One region of the Sphingomonas sp. HMP9 genome, then DNA from elsewhere that is predicted to be linked to it. Evidence: riboswitches for the same ligand, from Rfam matches in the RefSeq annotation. Region 1 holds a riboswitch; each other region holds the start of a gene.
What was found. A riboswitch is a leader RNA that binds a small molecule or an ion and turns the genes downstream of it on or off. The one in region 1 is predicted to bind cobalamin.
Positions count from the first base shown of each region.

Region 2: another riboswitch for cobalamin. It lies ahead of HMP09_RS04475 (DUF1636 domain-containing protein); the one in region 1 lies ahead of HMP09_RS08580 (TonB-dependent receptor plug domain-containing protein).
Region 3: another riboswitch for cobalamin. It lies ahead of cobW (cobalamin biosynthesis protein CobW); the one in region 1 lies ahead of HMP09_RS08580 (TonB-dependent receptor plug domain-containing protein).

Region 1 is NZ_AP022673.1:1,941,619-1,947,736, forward strand. It holds gene HMP09_RS08570 (FecCD family ABC transporter permease) at 1-471, opposite strand, end outside; gene HMP09_RS08575 (ABC transporter substrate-binding protein) at 620-1,426, opposite strand; gene HMP09_RS08580 (TonB-dependent receptor plug domain-containing protein) at 1,423-3,321, opposite strand; cobalamin riboswitch at 3,438-3,636, opposite strand; gene HMP09_RS08585 (TonB-dependent receptor) at 3,957-6,020, opposite strand; gene HMP09_RS08590 (DUF4126 domain-containing protein) at 6,069-6,118, opposite strand, start outside.
Region 2 is NZ_AP022673.1:1,026,980-1,033,097, reverse strand. It holds gene HMP09_RS04485 (NAD(P)/FAD-dependent oxidoreductase) at 149-1,765, opposite strand; gene cobO (cob(I)yrinic acid a,c-diamide adenosyltransferase) at 1,821-2,426, shown strand; cobalamin riboswitch at 2,620-2,815, shown strand; gene HMP09_RS04475 (DUF1636 domain-containing protein) at 2,988-3,395, shown strand; gene cobT (nicotinate-nucleotide--dimethylbenzimidazole phosphoribosyltransferase) at 3,392-4,405, shown strand; gene HMP09_RS04465 (histidine phosphatase family protein) at 4,402-4,971, shown strand; gene cobS (adenosylcobinamide-GDP ribazoletransferase) at 4,968-5,681, shown strand; gene HMP09_RS04455 (cobyric acid synthase) at 5,646-6,118, opposite strand, start outside.
Region 3 is NZ_AP022673.1:853,061-859,178, reverse strand. It holds gene HMP09_RS03720 (S9 family peptidase) at 1-1,368, shown strand, start outside; cobalamin riboswitch at 1,430-1,648, shown strand; gene HMP09_RS03715 (HoxN/HupN/NixA family nickel/cobalt transporter) at 1,816-2,883, shown strand; cobalamin riboswitch at 3,043-3,256, shown strand; gene cobW (cobalamin biosynthesis protein CobW) at 3,361-4,410, shown strand; gene cobN (cobaltochelatase subunit CobN) at 4,419-6,118, shown strand, end outside.

The DNA.
Region 1 (6,118 bases):
CGCGATCGAAATCAGGAACGCGGTGAGCGCACCGGCAAGGCTCGACAGCACCGTGCCCGCGAGGATGAACGTGATCGCGCTCGGCGACCGCCATGTCAGCGCGGCGAGCAACGCGACCGCGCCGCCCGCGCCCAGCATCGCGGCGACGAAGATCGCGGGGCCGGAGCCCAAACCGAACACGATCGCCGCCACCGCCGCAAGCGCTGCGACCGACGACACGCCGACGACCGCGGGGTCGGCGAGCGGGTTGCGGAGATACCCTTGCAGCACCGCCCCCGACAGCCCGAGCGTCGCGCCGAGCGCGAGCCCGAGTACCGCGCGGGGCAGGCGCAGTTCGAGGATGATCCACCAGCGCGGATCGCTGGAGAACCAGGCGGAGGCCGGCACCCAGACTTTCCCACAGCCGAGCGACAGCCCGAACAGGAGGACTACAAGCAGGCCAAGCGCGATGAGTTTGAGCAAGCGGGTCATCATAATGCGTCCCGAAGCATGCCGAACGCCACCACCCCGGCGGAGGCCGGGGCCCAATTGGGGAACACTTGCGACAGTGGGCAGCGCGCAATTATTTTGGCCATTCCAATTGGACCCCCGCCTACGCCTAAGTGGCGTGCATGTCGCATCACAGCCCCGCCCGGATCGCGGCGAGGCGTTCGAGAGCAGGCGGGATCGTCGGCCCGCCGCAATTGATCAGCACGCGCGAGAAGACGGCTTGCGGCGTGCGCGGCAACAAACGGTGGCGCAACGCGGTGCCGCGGCCGGCGCGTTCGGAGGCGATCACGACGGCGGGCGGCTGCGTCACGATCGTCTCGGCGGACAGCGTGCCGGTATGCGTCAGGCCGTAGGTCGCGGCCGCGTTGCGGAAGCCGACGCGCGTCATCATGTCGTTCAGCAACGTGCTTCCCCCGGTCGCGAGATCGCCGCTGATATAGAGCAACGCGCTTGGCGAAGCGCTGTCCTTGCGGCTCCAGCGTGCCACCGCGCGGTCGATCTCGGCGTTGATCCGTGCGCCACCCATCGGCGCTCCCGCGGCCTCGGCGATCTGCGTGACCTGCGCCTGGCTTTCCGCAATCGAGTCGGGGATGCCGACCAGCAGCGTCTTCAGCCCGGCCCGCGCGTAAGCCGCTTGCGTCGCGGGCGGCGTATAGGTGCTGGCGATGACCAGATCGGGATGGAGCGCGATCACCTCCTCCGCGGTCCCGGCGATCCCGCGAAACCGGTGGGCGACGGCGATAGGGATCGAGGTCGCGGACGGGTCTTGCGAATAATGGCTGATCGCGGCGATCCGCGCGGGCGGCAGGATGCGGATCAGCACCGCATCCACGCACGGATTGGTCGAGACGATCCCCCCGCCCCCGCTCGCCGCCAGACTCGGGGGCCTGGCACAGCCTCCGAGCAGGAGCGCGAGGAGGATCGCCGCCCGGCTCACTTCAGGCGCAACCGCACGCCGCCATAGGCCGCGCGGCCGTAATTGCCGTAGCCGGCGATCGTCTCGTATCGCGCGTCGGTCAGGTTATCGACACGGCCATAGACCGCGAACCGCTCGCCGATCGGCAGCTCCGCACGAACCCCGGCGAGCGCATAGCCGTCGAGCCGCGTGGTATTGCCGGCGTCGTCGAAGCTGTCACCGACCATCGTCACGGTGCCGCCGACGGACAGGCCGAACCCGAACCGGTAATCGGCATCGACGCTCGCGGTCTGCTTGGGGCGCCGCGCGAGATCATTGCCGAAATTGTCGCCGATCGAACGGTTCTCGGTGTCGATATAGCTGTAGTTTGCCGTCAGCGTCAGCGCGTCGACCGGGCGCAACGCGAGCGTAAACTCGACGCCCTCCGCTTCGGCCCGCGCAACATTGTCGTAGACGCCGAACGGACGGTTGGCGCAGATCGAGTCGCGCGTCGCCAGCTCGGCCGGGCTGCAATCGCGAAAGTCGATCTGGTTGCGCGTGCGGCGATTGAAATAGGTGACGCCGACGCGTGCCCGGTTACCGAGAAACGCCTGTTCGACGCCGACGTCGAAGTTGCGCGCGGTCTCCGGAGCGAGGAAGGAATTCCCGTAGTCGGAGAAGAGCTGGTACAAGGTCGGTGCCTTGAAGCCCTCGCCGTAGCTGGCGCGGAAAGTGGTGCCAGCGTTGAGGGCAAGTGCAGCGTTCGCGCCGACCGTCGTGTGGCTGCCAAAATCGTCGTGATCGTCGTTGCGGATGCCGCCGGTGACGGTGAGAATGTCGAGCGGCTTGACGATCAGCTGGCCGTACACACTGGTGATGCCGGTATCCGCGAAGGTAGTGCCGTCGTTGAAACGGCTGTTCTCGCGCTCGACGCCTGCGACCACGCGCACCCGGTCGATCGGGCGGAAGTCGCCTTGGTACTCATAGCGCTCGCTGCGGCCGCGACCGATGAACGATATGTCGCCGCCGGGGTTGGAGAAGTTGTCGCGGTTGATGTCGGCGATCGTGAACGCCACGCGATTGTTGAACCGGCCGTCGGCCAGGTTCGCATGCAGCCCGGCATAGCCGTACACCTCCTGCGTCGTGCCATATGCGGGGCTGTCCGCCACCACGTACGTCTCCGGGTCGAAACCATCGTCGATGTCGACACGGCTGTCCGCGAAATAGCCGCGCAGGTCGAGGCCGATGCCCGGCGCGAACTCGACGCCGAGCCGCCCGGTCGCGCCATATTGACGATAGCCGTCGCGCTCGGTGCCGCTGGCCGCCGACGAGATGCCGTCGGTGCGCAGATATCCGCCGGTCAGCGATCCCGACACCGGCCCCGACTTGCCCGAGACGCCGGCGCTGGCGAACACGCCGTCGGCATAGCCATATTCGGCGTTGGCGCGCGCCTGGACGCCTTCGGTCGGCGCGGCGGTGATGATGTTGACGACGCCGCCGATCGCCTGGCTGCCCCACGGCACCGAGTTCGGCCCGCGCAACACCTCGATCCGCTCGACCGAGCTCGACAGGAGGTTGCCGAAGTTGAAGCCGCCGCCGGTCGACGACGGATCGTTGACGCGCACGCCGTCGATCACGACGAGCGTCTGGTCCGCCTCGGCGCCGCGGATGCGGACGCTGGTCAGCGCACCGACCGTGCCGTTGCGCGTGACGGTGACGCCGGGCGTGGTCGCGAGCAGGTCGGACACCACGGTGGTTTGCCGGCGCTCGATCTCGGCGCGGTCGATCACGGTCACGGCTTGGCCGATCTCGCTCAGCGGTTGCGCCGCGCGGGTCGCGGTGACGACGATGTCGGAGGCATCGCTATCGGGGATCGTCTGGGCATTCGCCGGTGCCACGATCATCGCGGCGCCCAGGAGAAGGAAGAACTTCGTCATCAGGCACGTCCTAACCAGAACCGCCTGCGACCATTCGCAGCGCGGCCAGACGTCTCTCGCTCGAGGAAACCCGGCTATGCCGGAGCACTCGTCCGCGCCGGACACCCGCCCGCGCAGTGGATCGACCGTGAGAGGCAGGTCTCCTGGCTTCCGGGTCGCCGCGTCCACCCCGCCTTCCCAGGTCGAAACCCAGTGGCATATTCGGGGTGGCCGCTATCCGGTCACAGTTGCGGGTACAGCGCCGGTCTTGCGGATCTCCGCGCACCGACTTCCCTTTTGATCCCGTCGCCGGGAACCCTTCACGAGGGCGGCATTAGTCGCGCGCCAGGCACGGGTCAACGCGGGGGATAAGGAGCATCGACCCGCAAGGGGGCGCTGGGGTAAGCAGGCTGACCATCCATAGCACCACCCCGGCGCAGGCCGGGGCCCAGTTGGGAAACGTCGCTAAGGGAGCGCTGCCCCTCGTTACTGCGACCTTGCCAACTGGGCCCCGGCCTTCGCCGGGGTGGTGGCGTGTTGGTCAGGACGACGCGTTCCCTTCCTTGCTCTCCCGCGAAGGCGGGAGCCCAGACTGGGTCCCCGCCTTCGCGGGGGAAACACGCTATCTTCGTTTCCTTGGCGGGGCGAAATGAATCTTACCGGAGCCCGTACCGCAGCCCCACCCAGATCGTCCGCGGGGTCGCGCGCTCGACGATGGTCGCGCCGCTGATCCCTGCCTCGACGCGCTCGTCGAACAGATTCTCCCCGCGCAGTTCAGCGACCAGCGAGCGCGTGATCGGTAACGCCGCATACGCATCCAGCGTCGTCGCCGGAGCGAGCACCCGCGTGTTCTGGTCGTCGTCATACTGTCGCCCGATATGCCGCACCGTCAGCGACACCGCCGCCGCCTCGCGCCGCCAGTCGACCGTCCCCGACACCTGGTCGCGCGGCGTCTGCGCCGGTCGCAAGCCGTCCAACGCGGCGGTGATCCCCGAACCCTCGACCGTCGAACTCGTATGCGACCATGACGCCTGCACACCGATCGGACCGGGCCGATACGCCGCATCCAGCTCGAACCCCTGCGCGCGGATCGCGTCGAGATTCTGGCGGACACGGTAGGTGGTCACCCCCGGCAGCACCTGCGATGGACTGGTCGTCGTGACGTTCGCCACGGCATCCTTCAGCCGGTTGTAGAAATAGGTCGCGGCGATGCTCATCCCCGGCGCCGGTGCCAGCGTGACACCACCCTCGACCCCCGTCAGCCGTTCCGGCGACAGCAGTGCATTGGCCGCGGTCGCATCATTGCCGACACGGAACGGCCGATACAGCTCGTTGAGCGTCGGCAACCGCCATCCGCGATACCCAGCCGCGCGCAGCGTGATCGCCTCGACCGGCTGGTACGCCACGCCCGCCCGCCCCGTCGTCTCGCTGCCGTCGCGATCCGCATAGCGCAGGTTGGTCAATGCCGCCCCGCCCGCCAGCGGCCGTTCGGTCAGATAGCCGCCATCGATCGACCACCAGTCGACCCGCCCGCCAAGGCTGACCGTAAAGTCGCCCGCCACCAGGCTCCCATCCGCGAACATACCGGTCGTCGTCGTACTACCGCCAGCCTCGCGCCGCCGCGTCGGCACCGCGGACACGAACGTATAGAGCTCCTGCGTCTTGCCGCGGACATCGCGAACATCCGCACCCAGCCTGAGCGTGATATTCTCCCCCAGCGGCGGAGCGATCTCGATGCGCCCGCCCATCCCGGTCGCCGGCGTATTATACTGGTTCAGCGACTGGATCGCGGTCGTCCGCGGCGCATTGATGCTGTTGAAGCTGCTCGCGAACGCCCGCGTCTGCAGATACGCCAGCGCCGAATAGCCCCAGCGCCCGCGCCCGATCAGCCGGACGCTCGCATCCGCGCCCTCGCTTGTATTATCGGTAAAGTCGCTCCCCCGGTCGCGCCGATCGGTGAACGCGCTCGCATTCATCTGCACTTCGGTCTTCGCACCGATCCCGATCACGGTCCGCAACGCCCCCGACGCCTGCTCGTACGGCGCAGCGCGATCGACGATCCCTCGGCTTTCTTCGACTGTCGGCGTAAAGCCGTCGCCACGGGCATACGCGCCCGACACGGTCGCAAACCCCGACTCGCGCACCAGGGCTGCCGACCCCTGCGCATCGACTGAATCCCGGCTGCCATACGCAACGCTGCCCTGGAGCGGCGTTGCCCGGTCCGGCGTCGCACTCTCAAGCTCGACCGTCCCGGCCAGCGCCCCCGGCCCCTGGTACCCGCTTCCGCCACCGCGCGTGACGCGGATGCGCCCGAGACGCCCCGTCGCATAGGCCGGAAACGCAACCCAGCCGCCGAACGGATCCGCCTGCGGTACGCCGTCGAACACCAGTAGCGCGCGACTGGACGCGTTGCCGCCGATGCCCCGCAGCGAAATTCCCTGGCTGGTCGGATTGGCACTGCGCGAATCCGACCGGCGGAATTGCTGCAGCCCAGCGACATCGGCCAGCACGCTTTCCAGCCGGTTGCTCGCATTCGCCTGGATCCGGTCGCGGTCGATCGTGACGATGTCGTACGCACGATCGCCGGGCGCGTTCGCAAGCCCGCGCCCGGTGACGACGATGTCAGCCGGTTGACCGGCAGGCGCAACGGTCATTTGCGCGACCGCACGGCCGGACGAAAGCAGCACGAAGGCGAGCGTAGTGAGCGAGATACGGATCATCGCCGGCGCATGGCAGCTTTTCCGCCCGCCCGGAATACGCCTCCGACGTCAGGCCGCGCGGAGAGACCCCGCGTTGCGCGCGATCGCCGCCGCCCCCG
Region 2 (6,118 bases), 910 kb from region 1:
GTGCCGTGAGTGTGGTCATGATGATCAGGCCCAAACCTTAGTGTCGCAGCCTTCCGCGTCCGTCTGCGAAGGCGGGAGCTCCGGGTGCGAACGCGAACGTTTGTGGCTCGTGGACCTCGCCCACGCGCGGGAACAAGCAGCGTCCGACTTACGCCGTCAGGCTAAGCGCGACCGCTTCCGCCACCTTAATACCGTCGACCGCGGCGGACAGGATGCCCCCCGCATAACCCGCACCTTCACCCGCCGGGAACAGGCCCGCCGTGTTCAGGCTTACGAAATCGTCGCCGCGCGTGATCCGCACCGGCGACGACGTCCGTGTTTCGACGCCGGTAAGCACTGCGTCGGGGTGGTCATAGCCGGGAATCTCGCGCCCGAATGCTGGCAGAGCCTCGCGCAACGCCGTGATCGCGAACTCGGGCAGGCATTCCGACAGATCGGTCATATGCACGCCCGGCTTGTACGACGGGACCACCGACCCGAGGGCGGTCGACGCGCGCCCCGCGAGCAGGTCGCCGATCCGTTGCGCAGGCGCCTTGTAGTTCGACCCGCCCGCAACATAGGCGCGCGACTCCCAGTGGCGTTGCAACTCGATCCCGGCGAGCGGGTGGCCGGGATAGTCGCGCTCGGGGTCGATGCCGATGACGATGCCGGAGTTCGCGTTGCGTTCGTTGCGCGAATATTGGCTCATGCCGTTGGTGGCGACGCGCCCCTCCTCGGAGGTCGCGGCGACGACGGTGCCACCCGGGCACATGCAGAAGCTGTAAACGGTGCGGCCGTTCTTGCAGTGGTGCGACAGGCTGTACGCCGCCGCACCGAGATCGGGGTGGCCGGCGCAAGGCCCGAACCGCGCTTCGTCGATCCACGACTGCGGATGCTCGATGCGGACGCCGATCGAGAACGGCTTGGCCTCGACGTGCACGCCCTTGGCATGCAGCATCTCGAACGTGTCGCGGGCGCTGTGGCCGACTGCGAAGACGACGTGGTTGGCCTCCAGATAGTCGCCGGTGCTCAGGTGGAGGCCGCGAAGCTGGCGCACGCCTCCCTCTTCGACGACGTCGAGACCGTCGACGCGGGTCGAGAAGCGGTATTCACCGCCGAGCGCCTCGATCGTCTCGCGCATGCTCTCGACCATGGTAACGAGGCGGAACGTGCCGATATGCGGATGCGCTTCGGTCAGGATTTCGGGGGGCGCGCCGGCCTTGACGAACTCGGTCAGGACCTTCCGGCCGAGATGGCGCGGGTCCTTGATCTGGCTCCACAACTTGCCGTCGGAGAAGGTGCCGGCGCCGCCTTCGCCGAACTGGACGTTGGATTCGGGGTTGAGGACGCTCTTGCGCCAGAGGCCCCATGTGTCCTTGGTGCGCTCGCGTACGACCTTGCCGCGGTCGAGGATGATCGGGCGGAACCCCATCTGCGCGAGGATGAGTCCTGCGAACAGGCCGCAGGGCCCTGCGCCAACGACCACCGGGCGCGGGCCGGTATAGCTCGGGCCGCCCTTGGTGACGAAGCGATACCCGGTGTCGGGGGTGCGCTGGACGTGGCGATCCTTGCGGAAGCGGGTGAGGACAGTGTCCTCGTTCTTCAGCGTGACGTCGACCGAATAGACGAGTTGGATGTCCATTTTGTCGCGCGCGTCGTGCGCGCGCCGCGCGATCGTGTAGCGGATCAGGTCGCGCGGCGTCACGCGCAGCCGGTCGCGGATCGCGGCGGGGAGCGCCTCGTCGGCGTGGTTGAGCGGCAGCTTGAGGTCGGTGATGCGGAGCATGAGGCACGCTCTAGCGCCGCGCGGCGCGATCCGCCATCGGGGAGCGGGAGAGGACATGATCATGCGGACCGATGACGAGCAGAATGCCAAGAGCGCCAAGCGCAAGGAGGTCCATGACCGGATCGTCGCGACCAAGACGATCGAGAAGGGGCTGATCATCGTCCACACGGGCAAGGGCAAGGGCAAGTCGACCGCCGCCTTCGGCATGGCGGTGCGGATGATCGGGCACGGCCGGAAAGTCGGCGTCGTCCAGTTCGTCAAGGGCGCGATGGCGACGGGCGAGAAGGCGGTCTTCGACGCGTTTCCCGTGCTGTGCGAATTCAAGCCGATGGGCGAGGGGTTCACCTGGGATACGCAGGATCGCGCGCGCGACATCGCGGTGGCGCGCGAGGCGTGGGACGAGGTCAAGCGCATGATCGCGGATCCGTCGTATGCCATGGTCGTGGCGGACGAGCTGAACATCGTGTTGCGGTATGAGTATCTGCCCGTCGACGAGGTTCTCGCGGTGTTGGCGGCCAAGCCCGAGATGACGCATGTCGTGGTGACTGGGCGGAACGCGCCGGATGCGTTGATCGAGATGGCGGACCTGGTGACCGAGATGACGCAGGTGAAGCATCCGTTCCGGTCGGGCGTGAAGGCGCAGCTGGGGGTGGAGTTCTAGGGGCGCGCCGCGATCGTCGACGTCCGTCATCCGTCCTCCGTCATCCTGACGAAAGTCAGGATCCAGAGCCAAAGAGGGTAGCGCTCGTTACCCTGGATCCTGACTTTCGTCAGGATGACGGGGGTGGGTGGGACATGCTGGCGCGTGTCCTAAGGATACTGCCCGTGTCTTGCGTCGCCTCTTCCGCCCGCGTATCGCTCGACCCGCGACAGGTTTTCCCGAGGCGGCAACGCTGAGGGGAATGAAAATGGGAACGGGAAACACCCGGCTGCCCCTGCAACTGTACGCGGCGAGCCATCGTGCCACATGCCATTGGGATACTCCCGAGAAGGCGGCGCGGACGGCGTTGACCCGCGAGCCAGGAGACCTGCCTGTCGCGGTCGTCTTTCGTCCGGCCAGGGTGCGCCGAACGGACGGGTAACACCCCGAGCGACGACATCGCTTCGTGTCGCGCAAAGGCTGGAGGCGTGCGCCTTTTGCCCTTCGCGTGGTGCGGGACCGACTGTCCGAAGGGGTTCCTATGCCAATAGTGATATGTTTTGAGATCATCCGGGAACGGACATGCTGAAGCCGGTCGAGGACGGCGTCGCGGTGGTCGCGTGCAACACGTGCCGCCATTCCGCCGACGCGCGCGACGACGGTGACGGCGTGCGCGGCGGCGCCCGGCTGGTCAGCGCGTTGAAGGCCGTGCAGGCGACCGATCCGGCATATGCCGGGGTCGCGGTGCAGGAGATGCCGTGCCTGTTCGCGTGCCAGGATTTCTGCACGATCCACCTGCGCGCGCCTGCCAAGGTCGGCTATGTGCTCGGCCGGTTCGAGGCTACCGAGGATGCTGCGCGGGCGATCCTCGATTACGCGAAGCTCTACGGCGAGAGCGCATTCGGCCAGGTGCCGTTCAAGCAATGGCCGCAGGGTGTGAAAGGGCATTTCATCACGCGGACTCCGCCGGAGGGGTTCCTGGTCGAATGACCGCGTTTGCGACACCCGCCGCGTTTCTGGCGGCGTTGCGCGGATTGCCGCGGGCCGACGCGGCGGCGCGGTCCGCCGCGATCGCCCGGCAGGGGGATCTGACGAAGCCGCCGGGGTCGCTCGGGCGGCTGGAGGATATCGCGGTGTTCATGGCTGGCTGGCAGGGCAACCCGCTGCCCCGGCTCGATCGCGGCAGTGCTGTGGTGTTCGCTGGCAATCACGGCATCGTCGCGCGCGGCGTGAGTGCGTTTCCGGCCTCCGTCACAGCCCAGATGGTCGCCAATTTTCAGGCGGGCGGCGCGGCGATCAACGCACTGTCGCGCGCCGCGGGGCTCGACCTCAAGATCGTTTCGCTAGATCTCGACCAGCCGACGGCGGACTTCACGCAAGCCCCGGCGATGTCGGAGGACGAGTGCCTCGCGGCGATCAACGCGGGCGCGGCGGCAGTCGCCGATGCGCCGGATCTGGTCGTCCTCGGCGAAATGGGAATCGGCAACTCGACCACTGCCGCCGCGCTGTGTCTGGCGAGCTTCGGCGGGTCGGCACGCGACTGGGTCGGGCCGGGCACTGGCGTCGATGACGAGGGTATTGCGCGGAAGATCGCGGTCGTCGACGAGGGGCTCGCGCTGCACCGCGACGGGCTGGGCACGCCGTTCGAGATCCTGCGGCGGCTCGGCGGACGCGAGCTGGCGGCGATCGCGGGCGCGGTGCTTGCCGCGCGGTTGGCGGGTGTGCCGGTGATGCTCGACGGGTTCATCTGTTGTGCAGCGGTCGCGCCGTTGGCGGCAGCGTGCCCCGACATCCTCGCGCATTGCCTGGCGGGACACGTCTCGGCCGAGCCGGGACACCAGCGCCTGCTGGAGCACATGGCCCTCGCTCCATTGCTGTCGCTCGGGATGCGGCTGGGCGAGGGTAGCGGCGCTGCGACCGCGACGTTGCTTGTCCGCGCCGCATTGGCGGTGCACGCCGAGATGGCGACCTTCGCCGAGGCAGGCGTTTCCGCGGCGTGAGCGCGCACATGCTGTATCTGATGCGGCACGGTGCGCCGGCGGTGGCGGGGCGGCTCCTCGGGCGAACCGACGATCCGGCGACCGAGGCGGGGATCGCAGCCTGTTTAGCGCGGGCCAGCGGGCTTGAGATCGACCGGATCGAGGCATCCGACCTGATCCGCGCGCGCGGCTGTGCGCAGGCCATCGGCGAGCTGCGAGGCGTTGCGGTCGAGACCGATCCACGTTGGCGGGAACTGGATTTCGGCGCGTGGGACGGGCTGGCCCCGGCGGCAATCGACCCAACCCGACTGGCCGCCTTCTACGACGATCCGGACGCCGCGCCGCCCCCCGACGGCGAGCGCTGGTCCGCGTTGCAGGCCCGTGTCGCGCAGGCCCTTGCCGCTGTGCCGCCAAGATCGACGTTGGTCGTAACGCACGGTGGCACGATCCGCGCGGCACTCGCGGCGTTGTGCGGGTTCGATCGGCGGCAGATATGGGCATTCGACCTCCCTTATGCTGCGCTTGTCTCGCTACGGATCTGGCCGGGCCCGACGCGGACCGTGCAGATCGTCGGGCTGGCGACGTGAGACGGCTGATCGTCGCGTTCGGGTTCCTCACTCGCTTGCCGATGCCGCGCGTCGATAGCGGCGCCGAGGATTTCGCCGCGGCGATCCGTTTCTATCCCGTCGTCGGCCTGGCGATCGGCGCGATCGTCGCAGTCGCCGGCTGGCTGGGCGCGCTGGTCGATCCGTGGACAGGCGCCTGTGCCGCGCTACTGGTGTGGATCGCGGTCACCGGTGCGCTGCATCTCGACGGTCTCGCCGATCTCGCCGACGGGCTCGGCGCGGCACATGGCGATCGGACGCGGCTGCTCGCGGTCATGGCCGATCCGCATATCGGCAGCTTCGGCGTCGTCGCGATCGTAGGGCAGATGCTCGCCAAGCTCGTGCTGTTGCATGCGATCGGACCGCACTGGCCCCTGATCCTCGTACCGTTCGCCGCGAGGATGGGGCCGCTACTCTGGTCGAAGCTGTTGCCGCCACTCCGGCCCGGTGGCCTCGGCGCAGCGGTCGCCGGCGCGGTCCGCCCTCGCGACCTGCTCGGGTGGGGCCTGCTACTCGCGCTCGCTGCCGTCGCAGTACCGGCGCTGCTTGCCCTTCCGCTCGTAGCGGTGGCCGTCGCGGCATGGTTGCGGCGGACGCTCGGTGGGGTGACTGGCGACGCGCATGGTGCCGGGATCGAGATCGTCGAAACCGGGTTGTTAGTCGCGCTCGCGGTGGCCCGCGCGCTCGCTTAGCGCTAGCAGCGCGTCCAAGTCGACATGCCGCTCGAGCGTCGCGGCGATCGCATCCAGCGCGTCATCGATCGAGGCCGCATGATCGGGCCCGCTGCCCGCGACACCCAACCGGGCCAGCCACGCCGCGCGCTGCTCCGCAAGCGCGAGCAGACCGTGGACATAGCTGCCCGACACCAGCCCGTCCGCACTCGTCGCACCCTCGGGACTGCCATCGGCACGGTGCCCGACCGGACGGGCGGTCGCTGGCCCGGTGGTCGCCCCCATGTGCATCTCATAGCCCTCGAAAGACGCGCCCCGTGCCCGGCCGCGAACTCGCTCCAGCGTCTTGTGGCCGGTAAGAACCGTGTCGACATCGAGCAGCCCTAGCCCCTCGACGCGGCTCGCCGGCCCCTCGATCCCGTCCGGGTCGGCGATACTGCGACCGAGCATCTGATACC
Region 3 (6,118 bases), 1.1 Mb from region 1:
GTCTCGCGTACGTCGGACGACAGGTTCGTGTGCATCGGCGTGAGCAGCACGGTCAGCGACGAGCAGCGTTGCGCTCCCGCCGCTACGCCAACGAATTTCACGATCGTCGCGCCGCGGGCGCGAGAGTTCCGCTACAGGTCGGATCATCTCGGCAAACGCTGGATTATCCGCACCAACAAGGATGCCGAGAACTACAAGCTCGTCACCGTCGCCGACGCCGATCTTGGCAAAGGAAGGCCTGCTTGGCATGACCTGACCGTTGCCAGCGACAGGGTCTTCATCGAGAGCTTCAAGCCGTTCGATGGGTTCGTCGCAATCGACCAGCGCGAGGGTGGCAATCGCATGATCCGCGTGCTGAGCGACGCGGGCAAGTCGACCCCCGTCACCGCCGACGAACCCGCCTATCGCATGTCGCTCGACGTCAACGAGGAAACCGCGACGCCGTGGGTTCGGTACACCTATGGCTCGCTCGTGACCCCGACGACGACCTACGAGGTCAACGCGCAGACCGGCGAGCGGCGCGTGCTGAAGGTCGCACCGGTGCCGGGCTATGATCCCGCGAAGTACGTAACCGAACGCGTCTGGGCACCCGCTCGCGACGGTACGCGGATCCCGGTCTCGCTGGTCTATGCCAAGGGTGTGAAGCGCGACGGCACCGCGCCGCTCTTCCAATACGCCTATGGCAGCTACGGCATTTCGAGCGATCCGGCGGTCGATCCGGGCCGGATCGGCCTGCTCGATCGCAGCGTCGTCTACGCGATCGCGCACATCCGCGGCGGGCAGGAGATGGGGCGCGGCTGGTATGACGACGGGCATCTGCTCAACAAGAAGAACAGCTTCACCGACTTCATCGATGTCACCCGCTATCTCGTCGCGCAGAAATATGCCGCCAAGAACCGTGTGGCCGCGATGGGCGGCAGCGCGGGCGGACTGCTGATGGGCGGCGTCGCGAACATGGCGCCGGCGGACTACAAGCTGATCATCGCACAGGTGCCGTTCGTCGATGTCGTTACGACGATGCTCGACGCGTCGATCCCGCTGACGACGTTCGAGTACGACGAATGGGGCAACCCCGCGCAGAAGGCGTCGTACGATTACATACTGAGCTATTCGCCCTACGACAACGTCGCTGCGAAGGCGTATCCGGCGCTCTATGTCGGCACCGGGCTGTGGGACAGCCAGGTGCAATATTACGAGCCGACCAAATGGGTGGCGAAGCTGCGCGAACTGAAGACCGACACGAACCCGCTGCTGTTCCGGGTCAACATGGAGGCTGGGCATGGCGGAAAGTCGGGCCGCTTCGAACGCTATCGCCAGAATGCCGAATGGCAGGCGTTCATGCTGCAACAACTTGGCCTGACGAAATAGCACGCCCGTTGGCACGCGATCGAAAGCAGGGTACCGATCGCGCGGGACGCGGCTTCGAGCCGTTTCCCGTGATCGCGTCGGTGCCCGGAAGGGCTTGATTGGGAATGCGGTGCGGACGGTTCGCCGTCCTATGCCGCGGCTGTCCCTGCAACTGTAAGCGGCGAGCGAAGCGCACGAGCCCTTTTCGCGAGGGCAGCCACTGGGCCGAAGAGCCTGGGAAGGCGTGGGTGCCGAGCGTTGACCCGCGAGCCAGGAGACCTGCCGGCGTCTGGTCGCTCTTGTCCCGGTCCAGGGGGTGGCCGAGGCACGGTGAACGCCGTCTGAGCGACGACCTTGTGGCGGGGGCCGCATCGGCGTCGTGCGTCGGTCGCTCATGGCGTCCGGTCGTCGCACGGCCCGGCCGTTCGCGGCAGGCCCCGGTCCTCGTCGGACGCCGGGGAGTTCTGCATGACGACTGTCACGATCGAGAAACCGGCGACGCTCGATAAACCCAGGCGACTGTCGACGCGCAAACGCATCGGCTGGATGTTCGCAGCCCTTGTCGTGGCCAACATCGCCGCCTGGGGCTGGGCGTTCTCACTTTTTAATGCGCAGCCGCTGATGCTCGGCACCGCGTTGCTCGCTTGGGGGCTGGGTTTGCGCCACGCAGTCGATGCGGATCACATCGCCGCGATCGACAACGTGACGCGCAAGCTGATGCAGGACGGCCAGCGCCCGATCGCGGTCGGCTTCTGGTTCGCGATCGGCCATTCGGGGATCGTGCTGATCGCCGCGGTCGCGATCGCGCTCACCGCCAGCGCGCTGGCGCAGTTCGAGGCGTTCAAGCAAGTCGGCGGCGTGGTCGCCACCGTCATTTCGGCGGTGTTCCTGTTCACGATCGCGGCGATGAACCTCGTCATCCTGCGCTCCGTGTGGCGGACGTTCGGCCATGTCCGCGGCGGCGGCGTCTATGTCGAGGAAGACCTCGATCTGCTGCTCGGCAACCGCGGGCTGCTCGCGCGCCTGTTCCGGCCGATGTTCCGGCTCGTCACGCGCAGCTGGCATATGGCCCCGCTCGGGTTCCTGTTCGGGCTAGGCTTCGACACCGCAACCGAGGTCGCGATCCTCGGCCTGTCCGCGAGCCAGGCGGCGGACGGTCTGTCGATCGGCACCATCCTCGTGCTCCCGATTCTCTTCGCGACGGGCATGGCACTGGTCGACACGGCGGACGGCGTCGTCATGCTCGGCGCGTATGAATGGGCGTTCGTGAAGCCGATCCGCAAGCTCTACTACAACATCACGATCACGCTGATCTCGGCGATCGTCGCGATCGCGATCGGCGGGATCGAGACGCTGGCACTGCTGGGCGCGAAGCTTGGCTTGACCGGCGGCACCTGGGACGTGGCGACCGCGCTCGGCGAGAACTTCAACGGCCTTGGCTTTGCGATCATCGGCCTGTTCGTGCTGTGCTGGGTGCTGAGCTTCGCGATCTACCGCTGGAAACGCTTCGACGAGATCGAGGTCGTGCACGGATGACGAGTGCACCCCGTCATCATGGGCTTGACCCAGGATCCAGAGCCACAGGCGACAGCGTCCGTCAATCTGGATCCTGACTTTCATCAGGATGAGGGGACCGAGCGAGTTGGCACGCCAAAGATATTCCTCTAACCCACCCTCGAGGCTCGGTTTCACCGAACCTCGACAGATCGCGCCGGTGCCCTTCGGGGCTTGAATGGGAATGCGGTGCGGGAGGTATCCTCCCAATGCCGCGGCTGTCCCTGCAACTGTAAGCGGTGAGCGAGACGCACAAGCCCTTCGCGAGGGGGCAGCCACTGGGTGCAAACCTGGGAAGGCGTATGTCGAGCTTTGACCCGTGAGCCAGGAGACCTGCCAGCGCAACGGTCGCTCTTGCCTTGATCCAGGGGATGGTCGCGGCACGGTACTCCGTCTGAGCGACGAACGCGTGCGGCCGAAAGGTCGTGCGTGCCCGCGTATGCTCGAAGGAGAACAACAATGTCGGACCGTTCGCCAACCCTGGCAAAAGTCCCCGTCACCATCGTTACCGGCTTCCTGGGCGCCGGCAAGACCACGCTGATCAGCCACCTGATCCGCAACGCGAACGGTCGCCGTCTCGCGGTCGTCGTCAACGAATTCGGAACGCTCGGCATCGACGGCGACATTCTCAAGGGCTGCGCAATCCCCGATTGCCCGGCCGAGAACGTGGTCGAGCTGGCGAACGGCTGTATCTGCTGCACGGTAGCTGACGACTTCATTCCGACCGTCGAGACTCTGCTCGCGCTCGACCCGCGCCCCGATCACATCCTGATCGAAACGTCCGGCCTCGCGCTCCCCAAGCCGCTGCTGAAAGCGTTCGATTGGCCGGCGATCCGCTCGCGCATCACCGTCGACGGCGTCATCGCGCTTGCCGATGCGGAGGCGGTCGCCGCCGGACGGTTCGCGCCCGACGTCGCCGCGCTCGATGCGCAGCGCGCCGCCGATCCGAGCGTCGATCACGAGACGCCTCTGTCCGAAGTGTTCGAGGACCAGCTCGCGTGCGCCGATCTCGTCCTGCTCACTAAGGTCGATCTCGCCGGTCCCGAGGGCGTCGCCAAGGCGCGCGCGGTCATCGCCGCCGAGTCCGCCCGCCCGCTCCCGGTGATCGACCTGACCGACGGCATCATCGACCCGCGCGTGATCCTGGGCCTGAACGCCGCCGCCGAGGACGACATCGCCAGTCGCCCATCACATCACGACGGCGAAGACGATCACGAGCATGACGATTTCGACAGCGTCGTCGTCGCGCTCGGCGAGATCGCCCATCCTGCCGAACTTGCCGCCAGGATCGAAGCGCTCGCCCGCAGCGCCGACATCCTGCGCGTGAAGGGATACGCCGCGGTCGCCGGCAAGCCGATGCGCCTGCTCGTCCAGGCGGTCGGCGCGCGGGTCCGGACGCAGTATGACCGCCCGTGGCGCGCCGACGAACCCCGCCGCACGCAGCTGGTGATCATCGCCGAGCATGACCGCATCGACGAGGCCCGAATTAAGGCCGCGCTGGACGCCTGAGGCCCGCGATGCACGTCGTCTTCCGCGAGACCCACGGGCTGGAGGAAAGCGCGGTCCCACAGGACCTCGCCCAATCTGCCGCAGACCTCGTCGTCCTATCCTTTTCCGACGGCGACCTCGGCGCATTCGCTGCAGGCTGGAGACGTGCGGCCGCGGCCGGAGGCCGGTTGCCCTCGCTGCGCCTGGCAAACCTGACCGCGCTTCAGCACCCGCTCTCGGTCGACACCTATGTCGAGCAGACGCTGGCCGGTGCGAAGGGCATCCTGATCCGACTGATCGGCGGGCGCTCCTATTGGAGCTACGGCCTGCAACAGGTCGAGACTCTCGCGCGCGAGAAGGGCATTGCGCTTGCAGTCCTTGCCGCCGATGGTCGGATCGACGCGCGCCTCGATGCCGCCTCGACGATCTTGCTTTCGACGCTCCGCCGGCTGGCGCACCTCTGCGACACAGGTGGCGCGGTTGCGGCGCAAGCGGCCCTCGCGCAGTTCGCGCTGGCTGCCGGTTGCTATGCCGGCCCCGTGACCGGCGTCCGCGCGATCGCCGACGTCGGCGGCTGGCAACCGCATGACGGCGTGACCTGTCCCGCCGCGTTCGCGCTCAACGCGGACCGCCCCCGCATCCTGATCGTCTTCTACCGCTCCTACCTCACCGCCGCCGACCTGCACCCGATCGAAGCTCTTCACGCCGAACTGACCGCGCGGGGCTTCGACGCCATCGGCCTGTTCGCGCCGTCTTTGAAAGCGCCCGACGCAGCCGGCTGGCTGACCCGCTGGGTTGAAACCCTGGAGCCCGCCGCGATCGTCAATGCCACCGCCTTTTCGGCACGCGGCGCCACCGACACCACACCCCTCGACGGCGCCGACGTGCCCGTGTTCCAGATCGCGCTCGCCACCTCCGACCGCGCCGCCTGGGCGGGCGCGACGCGCGGCTTGTCGCCCGCTGATCTCGCCATGCACGTCGTCCTGCCAGAGGTGGACGGCCGCCTGTTCGCCGGCGTCGCTAGCTTCAAGGAAGCCGCAACGCGGGACGGCGACCTGGAATACACCCGCCGCGAACACCGCGCCGACGCTGCACGCGTTACCGCCATCGCCGCGCGCATCGAATCCTGGATCAAGCTCGCCAGCAAACCCGTCGCCGACCACCGGATCGTGCTCGTCCTCTCGACCTACCCCGGCAAGGCGTACCAGATGGCGCACGCCGTCGGCCTCGACGCGCTCGCCTCGACGCACGCCATTCTCGCCGACCTTGCCGAAGCCGGCTACGCGATCACTCCCGAAGTCAGCGACCTAGCTACGTCCCGCATCCACTGGCCGCTCGCCGAGTATCAGGCGGCGCTTGCGCACCTCCCCGAAGCGCTGCGGAACGACCTCCGGCAAAGCTGGGGCGTCCCCACCGAAGACTTCACCTTCACCGCGGTCGATCGCGGCGGAGCACTAATCGCGCTGCAACCCGAACGCGGCCGTAGCGAGCACCGCGCGGACGAGTATCACGATCTGTCGCGATGCCCGTGCCACGCCTATGTCGCTTTCTATCTCTGGCTTCGCGTGCGCGGCACCGATGCGCTCGTCCATGTCGGTGCGCACGGCACGCTCGAATGGTTGCCCGGCAAGTCGGTCGCGCTGTCCGACGCCTGCTGGCCCGAAGCGCTCACGGCGGCGATTCCCGTCATCTACCCGTTCATCGTCAACGACCCCGGCGAAGCCGCCCA